DNA from 3 places in the Paenibacillus sp. EC2-1 genome. Region 3 is predicted to be linked to each of the others. Evidence: predicted binding sites of a transcription regulator. Region 3 holds the regulator's gene; each other region holds the start of a gene.
The links. Region 3 encodes LexA, which represses DNA repair genes until DNA is damaged. Its sites were predicted from a motif close to CGAACATATGTTCG; they were not measured.
Positions count from the first base shown of each region.

Region 1 (3,288 bases), 1.1 Mb from region 3:
TCGGAACCGAGCTGTTGCTCGGTCAAATCGTAAATACAAATGCACAATATTTGTCCAGACAACTTGCAAGTATGGGGATCGATGTTTATTATCAGACCGTCGTTGGTGACAACATGGAGCGTATCAAGGAATCACTTGCAATCTCCAGTGCTCGGACAGATATCATAATCTTGACCGGGGGTCTAGGACCGACACAGGATGATATTACGAAAGATGCATTAGCGGAATTTATCGGGACTTCTCTTCATATTGACAGAATGGCTATGGACAATGTAGACCGCTTCTTTATGGATCGTGGTAAGAAAATGACAGAGAATAATAAACGCCAGGCCTTGTCAATAGATGGAGGAACACCACTGCCGAATGAGACAGGACTTGCTGTAGGGAATGCTATTACTCATGATGGCACTCATTATATCGTACTTCCGGGACCTCCAAGAGAGCTGATGCCGATGTTTGAACAACAGGCGAAGCCTTGGTTAATGCAGCATGTACTCACCGATGAGTTGCCACTCTACTCCAAGATGCTTAAATTTGCGGGGATCGGTGAGTCTGCGCTGGATGACCGGCTTAGTGATCTAATCAGCGAGCAAAGCGACCCCACCATCGCTCTGTATGCAAAAGAAGGCGAAGTGACGGTTCGCATCTCCACCAAGGCTTCCAGCGAAGGTGAGGCCATGGAGCGGCTTACTGCTCTCGAAGAACAGATCAAGGGGATTGTTCCAGAACATATGTATGCAAACGAGGATGTTCCCATTGAAAAAGTTATCGTTGATATGATGGCTGATCAAGGATGGACCATTAGTGCTGCGGAAAGCTGTACAGGTGGTTTGGTAATGGAGAATATCACTTCAATTCCAGGCAGCGCGACGATGCTTCTAGGAGGCATTGTCTGCTATACGAATCAGATCAAGCATAAGCTGATAAATGTTCCACAACAGCTCCTAGAAGGTGAGGATGCGCCAGGTGCAGTATCCCCTGAAGTAGCGGAGGTTCTTGCTGAACAGATTCGCATGGTGACAGATAGTGATTTCGGTTTATCTGTGACAGGAGTAGCTGGTCCAGGATATGCAGAACGTAAACCAGTCGGACTTGTGTATATCGGATTGTCAGAGCGTGGCAAGAAGACAGAAGTACATGAGCTTCACCTTAAAGGTGACAGAGAGATGGTTCGTCTACGTGCGACTAAGGCGATCTTGTACCGTTTGTGGCTGAGACTTACAGCAACTCAATTTCAGTAAAAAATTAACAATAGACTTGAATCAAAGACTATTGTTCAGTATAATCGACTTACGGAAGAACCGTGGCATATCAAATGATGTTGCCGCGGTTTTTGCTGTTTCTGGAGCACCTGCGGTCCAAACCAAGGAGGGAATGCTTCAGTAAAAAAAACGAATGTATGTTCGAAAAAATACTTGGCAAACGAAACGAAACAAGGTATGATTAATCTATCAACAATTGAAGGGTTGTGGAAGAATTGTCAGATCGTCGTGCTGCGCTGGATATGGCGCTTCGTCAGATAGAGAAACAGTTCGGTAAAGGTTCAATTATGAAGTTGGGTGAATCAACTCACATGCAAGTCGAAATCGTGCCGAGCGGATCTTTGGCATTGGATATAGCATTAGGAACAGGCGGTCTTCCGAAAGGCCGGATCATTGAAGTCTATGGACCTGAATCTTCCGGTAAGACTACCGTAGCACTCCATGCTGTGGCCGAAGTTCAAAGAGTGGGTGGACAAGCTGCATTTATCGATGCGGAGCATGCTCTAGACCCTGCTTACGCGAGCAAGCTAGGTGTTAACATTGATGAGCTGTTGCTGTCTCAGCCAGATACGGGTGAACAGGCTCTTGAGATTGCAGAAGCATTGGTACGTAGTGGTGCTGTCGATATTATCGTTATCGACTCGGTAGCAGCGCTTGTTCCGAAAGCGGAGATCGAAGGTGACATGGGTGACTCTCACGTAGGTCTACAGGCTCGTTTGATGTCTCAAGCACTTCGTAAATTGTCAGGGGCAATTAGCAAGTCGAAGACGATTGCTATCTTTATCAACCAGCTTCGTGAGAAGGTTGGTGTAATGTTTGGTAACCCAGAAACAACCCCAGGGGGCCGTGCGTTGAAGTTCTATTCAACGGTTCGTTTGGATGTTCGTCGTATTGAGAGTATCAAGATGGGGAATGACGTCGTAGGTAACCGTACACGTGTCAAAGTCGTCAAGAATAAGGTAGCCCCTCCTTTTAAACAAGCTGAAATCGATATTATGTATGGAGAAGGCATTTCGAAAGAAGGCAGCCTGATTGATATTGGTACAGAACTAGATATCGTTGATAAGAGTGGCGCGTGGTATTCCTATACAGGTGAACGTTTGGGTCAGGGCCGTGAGAATGCTAAGCAATTCCTGAAGGAGCATCCGGAGATTGCTGATGTTATTGAGCGGAAAATTCGTGAGGCAAGCAATCTGTCAACTAATGTACCTGAAGCTAGTGAAAGTGAAAAGCTTAAGGAAGAACAGGAAGAAGAAGAACTGTTTAAAGCTGAATAATTTATAGTATATTTAGCGGTATCTGATAGACCGTTTGGTGTTAGTTATTACACCAAACGGTCTTCTTTACAATCTAGATCTGATCGAAAATGTTATAATTGTAAGAATGAGTGTAGCAGGAGGGGATTTTATGGACATACACAATGATCAACAGTCTTCAATAGAAGACGATGAGTCAAGAGGAATATCTCTTTTTCCGAATGACCAGGACTTAGTGATCACCTCCGTTGAGATGATGCGAAAACCTAAGCATTGTTACCTGATTAGATTTGGGCAGTATAGCATGTCTGTTCATGAAGATATCATGATCAAATATCGATTGATGAAAGGTGCCGTATTCCAGAAGGAAGAGCTAGAGGAGATTGTTGTTGCTGATGAACGGCAGCAAGCTTATGTGGAGGCACTGCGTTTCTTGGAACGAAAGCCCCGTACGGAGAAGGAGATTGCGCAGCGTCTTGGTCAGAAGGGAATGACTGCTGACGGGATCGAGAAGACGATAGAGCGTCTACAGCAGGAACGTTTAGTTGATGATGAGCTTTATGCTAAGCAATGGGCTGAACAGCGGATTACGAAGCAGAAGAAGGGACGCATGTGGGTGCGGCAGGAGCTTCGACAGAAGGGCATTGATAGTGAACTTATCGTAGAAGCTTTAAATGAAGTGAATGAAGAGGATGAGTTTTATAGTGCATATTTGATAGGAAAGAAGAAGTGGCAGCAGATCAAAGGAGATGCACTTGAGCGCAAACGTA
Region 1 is NZ_CP186006.1:3,407,690-3,410,977, reverse strand. It holds gene ACK8P5_RS15845 (competence/damage-inducible protein A) at 1-1,241, shown strand, start outside; gene recA (recombinase RecA) at 1,478-2,539, shown strand; gene ACK8P5_RS15835 (regulatory protein RecX) at 2,670-3,288, shown strand, end outside.
Region 1: a site for LexA is predicted at 1,393-1,406, ahead of recA (recombinase RecA). Genes of this name have one in related genera too.

Region 2 (3,288 bases), 750 kb from region 3:
TCCTGCGTAGTTCAGGAGACCAGCATTGGCGAAACCGATCGTTAGCACCGTGACAGCCGTGCTACTCTGTAATAGAGCAGTGAGACCTGTGCTTGTGATCATTCCTTTTAGAGGGGTGGACGTTGCTCTGTGCAGCCATTGCTGCAGTTGCTGGCCGGCAAAGCGTTGAAGAGATACCTCCATAATCTTCATACCCAGCAAGAACACGACGAGGCCATAAGTGACCGGAAACCAGAGTGAAGAAAGCATGAGATTCTCCTTTAATAATTGTTAATTTATTCATATGACCCCAATGGGACGCGCATACCAATGATTGTCCATAGGGAGAGAAATCAGGGAGTGAAGTTAAGAATGGCATCGATCATTTTAGATCGCAATCGCAAGAAAAGATTAGAACAGAGTCATCCATGGGTTTTTAAGAGTGAAATCGCATCCGTTGAAGGGAATCCACAACCTGGTGAACTGGTTCAAGTGATGAATCATCAGGGACGTTTTCTGGCAACGGGTTACTATAATCCGAAATCCCAAATTACAGTAAGAATTGTCTCGTACCAACCTCTTGAGAAGTTGGATCGGGAATTTTTTGTGGCTAGATTCAAGGAATGTTTATCGCACCGCGAGCGCTTTATTAGTGAAGAGAATGCTTATCGTCTTGTATATGGAGAGGCAGACTTTCTTCCAGGTCTGATTGTAGATCGGTTTGCTGATGTGCTTGTAGTTCAGATTCTGACACTTGGTATGGACCGTTGCCGAGATCACATTGTAGAAGCTCTCGTAGAAGTAATGAGTCCTGTAGGAATTTATGAGCGCAGCGATGTATCCGTGAGGGAACTCGAAGGTCTCGAACAAAGCAAGGGAACATTGTACGGGGAGTGTCCAAGGCACGTTACTGTGACAGAGAATGGATTAAAGATCAAAGTTGATATTGAAGAGGGTCAGAAAACGGGTTACTTCTTTGACCAGCGCGAGAACAGAGCCTCCATTGAGCCGCTTATGAAGGGCTGGGGAGGCCGAAGTGGAATTGTGAAGCAGGAGGTTGAAATCAGCGGAGAAATTCGTACGGTTCCTGTTAACAAGAGTGGAAAAGAAGTTACGTTTCCTTACTGGGATGGAGCAACGGTTCTTGAATGCTTTTCACACACAGGAAGCTTTACACTTCATGCATGTAAGTACGGTGCTAAAAAAGTGACTTGCTTGGATATATCAGCGCATGCGATCGAAAGTGCAAGAGAAAATGTGGAGCTGAACGGATTTCAGGATCGTGTCGAATTCGTTGTGGATGACGCTTTTCAATATCTTCGGACACAGGTGAAAGGTATAGAAGAGCGGGAGGAACGCGCAAAAGCGGACCATAAGGTGGATACCTCCAAGCCGTTAACAGCTGGAGGCGGGCGTACATGGGACGTCGTTATTCTAGATCCGCCTGCTTTTGCCAAGAGTAAAGGTGCGGTCAAGGGAGCTTGCCGCGGTTATAAAGACATCAATCTTCATGGTATGAAGCTAGTTAATGAAGGTGGTTATCTTGTCACTGCGAGCTGTTCGTATCACATGCGTCCTGATCTATTCCTGGAGACGATTAAAGAAGCGGCGCAGGATGCCGGTAAAGTGTTACGTCTAATCGAATGGCGTGCAGCTGGCAAGGATCACCCTCAGATCTTAGGTGTAGATGAAGGTCATTATTTGAAGTTTGCAGTATTCGAGGTTCGTAGCAAAAAGACAATATAGAGTAACAGTTGCAATAAAGATTGAAAAGACTGCTTGGTTAAGCGAAGTAAAATTGCTTAATTGAGCAGTCTTTTTTGATGTGAATGAAGGGGTTGACTAAGGGCTGATAGGGACGATTTATAATGGTTTATATATAAGTTTCTTATTTGTGTTTCTAATGGTAATGCAATCCAAACGTATGTTCCTTCTATTCTCAGATATGCTATACTTATAGACATCATCTTATAGATTGAAAGTATAGGGATTTCAGCTTAAGAGTCAGAGATTATCTGAGAGAATACGATTGTTAGACATGATTTTTTATATATAGAACAGCGTTGATGTATCGAACAATAGGCTTGAGTATTAAGGAGGTATGACATGTCGTTGCATTTTGTCATCGGGCGTTCTGGAAGCGGGAAGAGCACCGCTATATGTGAAGAGATTACAAGACGACTGGAGGAGGATCCTCAAGGTAAGCCGATTATTCTGATCGTACCAGAGCAAGCCTCATTTCAAGCGGAGAATATGCTAGTCACTTCTGGGAAAATCAAGGGGAGTCTTCGTGCCCAAGTACTAAGCTTTCGTCGATTGGCTTACCGGGTAATGCAGGAAACGGGCGGTGCCGCCAAGATTGCAATTAGTGAAGAAGGCAAGCGAATGATGTTATACAAGATCATTCAGCATCGTAAAGAGGAACTTAAATTGTTCGGTGCGTCAGGGGAACAGTTAGGTTTTGTAGGTAAGCTAAGTGATTTATACACTGAAATGAAAAGATATTGTATTGATTCTTCCTGTATTGAGGACCAACTTACTTATTTGACCTCTGTCGCAGGAAGCTCTCCTATGCTTAAGCGAAAGCTTGAAGATGTAGTAATGTTATACCGAGATTTTGAACGCGAGCTATCCCCACTTTATATGGATGAGGAAGATACGCTTATTACGCTTGCTGAAGGGATTAGTCGTTCATCATATATCAGCAATGCTGATATATGGATCGATGGTTTCCATGGCTTTACCCCACAGGAATACGCAGTGCTTAGGGAACTGATTCAGCACGCTTCATCGGTAACCGCTGCTTTGACATTGGATAAACCTTATTCAAGTGGTGCAATGCCGCATGAATTAAATTTATTTCATCCTACCGCTATGACATATGTAAAGCTACAAGGAATTGCAGATGAGTTGGACATAGAATCTTCATACACGCTGCTTCAGGAAGATACACTACCGCGGTTTAAGAATTGTTCCGTACTTGCGCATTTAGAACGTGGTTATGACCGGAAAGTACGCTTTCGCTCTCATGAAGAGAATGAGAGTGATACGGGCTTAGCGATTTATGCTGCTGCGAACCGTCGTGCTGAAGTAGAGGGTGCAGTTCGTGAGATGATCCGATTATCTAGGGAAGAAGGAGCAAGATACCGTGAGATGGCGGTATTTGCCCGTAATCTAGGCGATTATGAATCTTTAATCGGGCCACTGTTTCGCGAATACGATGTGCCTTATTTCCTTGATCAAAAGCGAAGTGAACTTCATCATCCGCTTGTAGAGTTTATCCGTTCGGCTCTTGATATCGTCCAGCGG
Region 2 is NZ_CP186006.1:1,597,971-1,601,258, forward strand. It holds gene ACK8P5_RS07425 (Na/Pi cotransporter family protein) at 1-249, opposite strand, end outside; gene ACK8P5_RS07430 (class I SAM-dependent rRNA methyltransferase) at 352-1,725, shown strand; gene addB (helicase-exonuclease AddAB subunit AddB) at 2,086-3,288, shown strand, end outside.
Region 2: a site for LexA is predicted at 1,897-1,910, ahead of addB (helicase-exonuclease AddAB subunit AddB). Genes of this name have one in related genera too.

Region 3 (3,288 bases):
TAACTCCTATAAGCGTCTAGTTCCAGGATACGAAGCTCCTTGTTACGTGGCTTGGTCTGCTAGTAACCGTAGCCCGATGATCCGTATTCCAGCTTCCCGTGGACTTAGTACTCGTGTAGAAGTTCGTAACCCGGATCCAGCAGCGAACCCTTACTTGGCTTTGGCTGTAATGCTTAAAGCCGGTCTTGATGGTATTAAACGCAAGCTTCCATTGCCTGCTCCAATCGACCGTAACATCTATGTGATGACGGAAGAAGAGCGTATTGAAGAAGGCATTCCGAGCCTTCCAGCTAACCTGAAAGAAGCACTGAACGAGCTTCTTCGCAGTGAAGTGATCTGTGATGCTTTGGGTGACCATGCCTTGTCACACTTCTATGAATTGAAAGAAATTGAGTGGGATATGTACCGCACACAAGTTCACCAATGGGAACGCGATCAATACATGACTTTGTACTAATACCTTCAGCCCTTGGCGCTCTAAGCGCCGGGGGTTTTTATTATTATGATGAAAGCAAGGAGGGCCAAGCTGTCCTTTTTCACATCATGTTCCTATCATTCTTGTAAAAAAAGGACTACTAACGGTTCCTCATTACCTACACTATGAAGTCACTGTTTGAATAGAATAGATTTATGAATGAACAGGAGGTGATCCTATGATAGGAAGAAGAAGTAGAAGAGTAAAGGTTATTGTCCTGAGACCTGGTGAGAAAGTAGTTGTTGTGTGTAAACATCATCGATGTTAAGTTGCGTAGATAAAAATAGCAAACCATAGTAAGTTGCTTTGGTTTGCTATTTTTATAAGCACAAGATACAGAAAAAAGCTACCGCTTGTACAAAGACAATGCGGTAGCTTTACATGTTCAAGTATTCATTCAGCGCTTTAATGAATATCTCTAAAGACACCTACAACTTTGCCGAGAATCGTAACATGGTTTAAGCGTAATGGCTCATAAGTTGGATTCTCCGGCTGAAGACGAATATGGTCTTTCTCTTTATAAAAAGTTTTCACAGTGGCTTCATCTTCCTCAGTCATAGCAACAACAATATCACCATTGTCGGCGGTTTGTTGTTGACGGACGATTACATAATCTCCATTGTGAATCCCAGCTTCGACCATACTGTCACCCATAACAGTAAGCATGAACACCTTGTTGTCACCAACAAAATGCTGTGGTAGTGGAAAGTAGTCTTCAATATTCTCTGTTGCAGTGATCGGAACCCCGGCAGTAACTTTACCAACTACAGGAACTCTAGAGATCGTGTGGGTAAATAGATTACTATTCTCCGATTCTTCTTGACCAAGCAACTCAATTGCTCTTGGTTTTGTAGGGTCACGGCGGATTAAGCCCTTCTTCTCCAAACGGTCAAGATGACCATGCACTGTTGAACTGGAAGCAAGTCCAACAGCTTCACCGATTTCTCGTACGGAAGGCGGATAGCCTTTACTCCGAACTTCGTTGCGGATAAACTCCAAAATCGCCTGTTGGCGGCTGGATATCTTCGACATTCCGTATCAACCCCATTTTAGTAACGTTTGGGAAAATTATATCATAGAACTTCCGTTCGTACAAACATAAGTTCTAAAATATTAAGAACAACCGTTCGTAAAAGTATTGAAACAAACAAGTGTTCGTGTTATATTAAATGCATAAGAGAACACTTGTTTGGGAGATGATGATAAATGAGATTCACTACATACCGCAGTATTTATGAAGGTCAATATCAAGAAGAACTTAACGAGATTACATTTTGGGATCGGACCATAGATTTTATGAAGACTCGTATCGGTAAGCTCACATTAGTTATTCTTATATTTGTATCAGGATGGACAGGAGCGATATCCGTATTTGCAGGAGGATTGGACAAGCCAGTAGCTGAGAAGAATGTAATCGTCCAGCCTGGTGACTCGCTCTGGGGGATTGCAGCAACCCATAAGCCTAAAGAGATGGACACAAGAGTATATATAAGCTCTATACGAGAAATTAATGGGCTGAATGGACCGGATATTCAAGCCGGAGATGTACTCTCTCTACCTCTATGGTGAACGTACGGATAGGACAATGCTAGATTCAATATCTATAAAGATAATGGTATAATAATAGAAGAGCGCGCATGTACGAGCTTGATAAGGAGAGGCTTCCTTGACAAGCTCTTTTTCACATGTCAAAGTTAAAAGTGAATTTTTTATTGGGGGCGAAGGAATGGATATCGATGCATTGGTAGAACGTATTAATGTTCTAGCTAGAAAACACAAAAATGAAGGGTTGACGGAGGAGGAATCTAAAGAACGTTCCGAGCTTCGTGAAGTCTATCTTAATAATATTCGGAGAAACTTCCGACAGCAGTTGGATTCGATCGAATGGGTAGATGAAGAGAAAGACGGATCTGGACTTAAACATTAAGTCGTGACCGGGCGTCTGCTCGAGTAATCTTTTCATTATAGATGTAAGCGAAGAGGAGGAGACCTATGTCTCGATCATGGGAAAGAAAAGTCAGCAAGAATATGTCTCAGCTTAACAAGCAGCGTAAGAAACAAGGCCAATCCATGTTGGGGACCACGACAACAGGAGCGAGTGATGGGGATGTATTTAAAGGGCGCAAATTTGTGCTGCCTATCGTTCTTGTTGCATTAGCAGTTCTTTATGGACTACTTGGCATAGCAACTGCTGAAGCAGGTAATACAGTCCTGAACTGGATTGGCGTAAGTTTGTACTTACTTCTCGCCTTGATGATTTTTTTGCGGAAACCATTTTTGAAAGTTGGACGTAGCACGCTTTCTACATTTAAATTTAACCGTGAACGTAAATTGTCAGCATCCGAAATTTCAAAAATTAAGATTTTGCAAGGATCTGTAGTCATCGAGAACAAAGCTCGCGGAGGAAACTGGGTATTCTCACGTCTTATTAATCGTTATGATACCAAAGCGATGGGAGAAAGACTTGAGGAGTTCGCTAAAGTAAATAATATTCCTGTAGAGCATGAGTAATAGTTACCTGGTTCATCTAAGAGATATGTAAAGGGAGATGGGTAGAAGATGTCGGTATCTGCGGTACTATTTGATCTGGATGATACATTATTGTGGGATGAAAGAAGTGTAGAGGAAGCATTTGAAGCAACATGTCAAGCTGCAGCAGAGAGCACTGGAATCGATGCCTCTGCTCTGCTTGCTGCTGTTCGAAGTGAAGCTAGATCTTTGTATGAAACATATGACACCTTTGCATTTACCAAAATGATTGGTATTAATCCTTTTGAAGGTTTGTGGGCTAATTTTACGGCTGGAGATCAGCC
Region 3 is NZ_CP186006.1:2,350,139-2,353,426, forward strand. It holds gene glnA (type I glutamate--ammonia ligase) at 1-457, shown strand, start outside; gene lexA (transcriptional repressor LexA) at 881-1,507, opposite strand; gene ACK8P5_RS11170 (LysM peptidoglycan-binding domain-containing protein) at 1,682-2,044, shown strand; gene ACK8P5_RS11175 (DUF896 domain-containing protein) at 2,202-2,402, shown strand; gene ACK8P5_RS11180 (hypothetical protein) at 2,468-2,986, shown strand; gene ACK8P5_RS11185 (HAD family hydrolase) at 3,035-3,288, shown strand, end outside.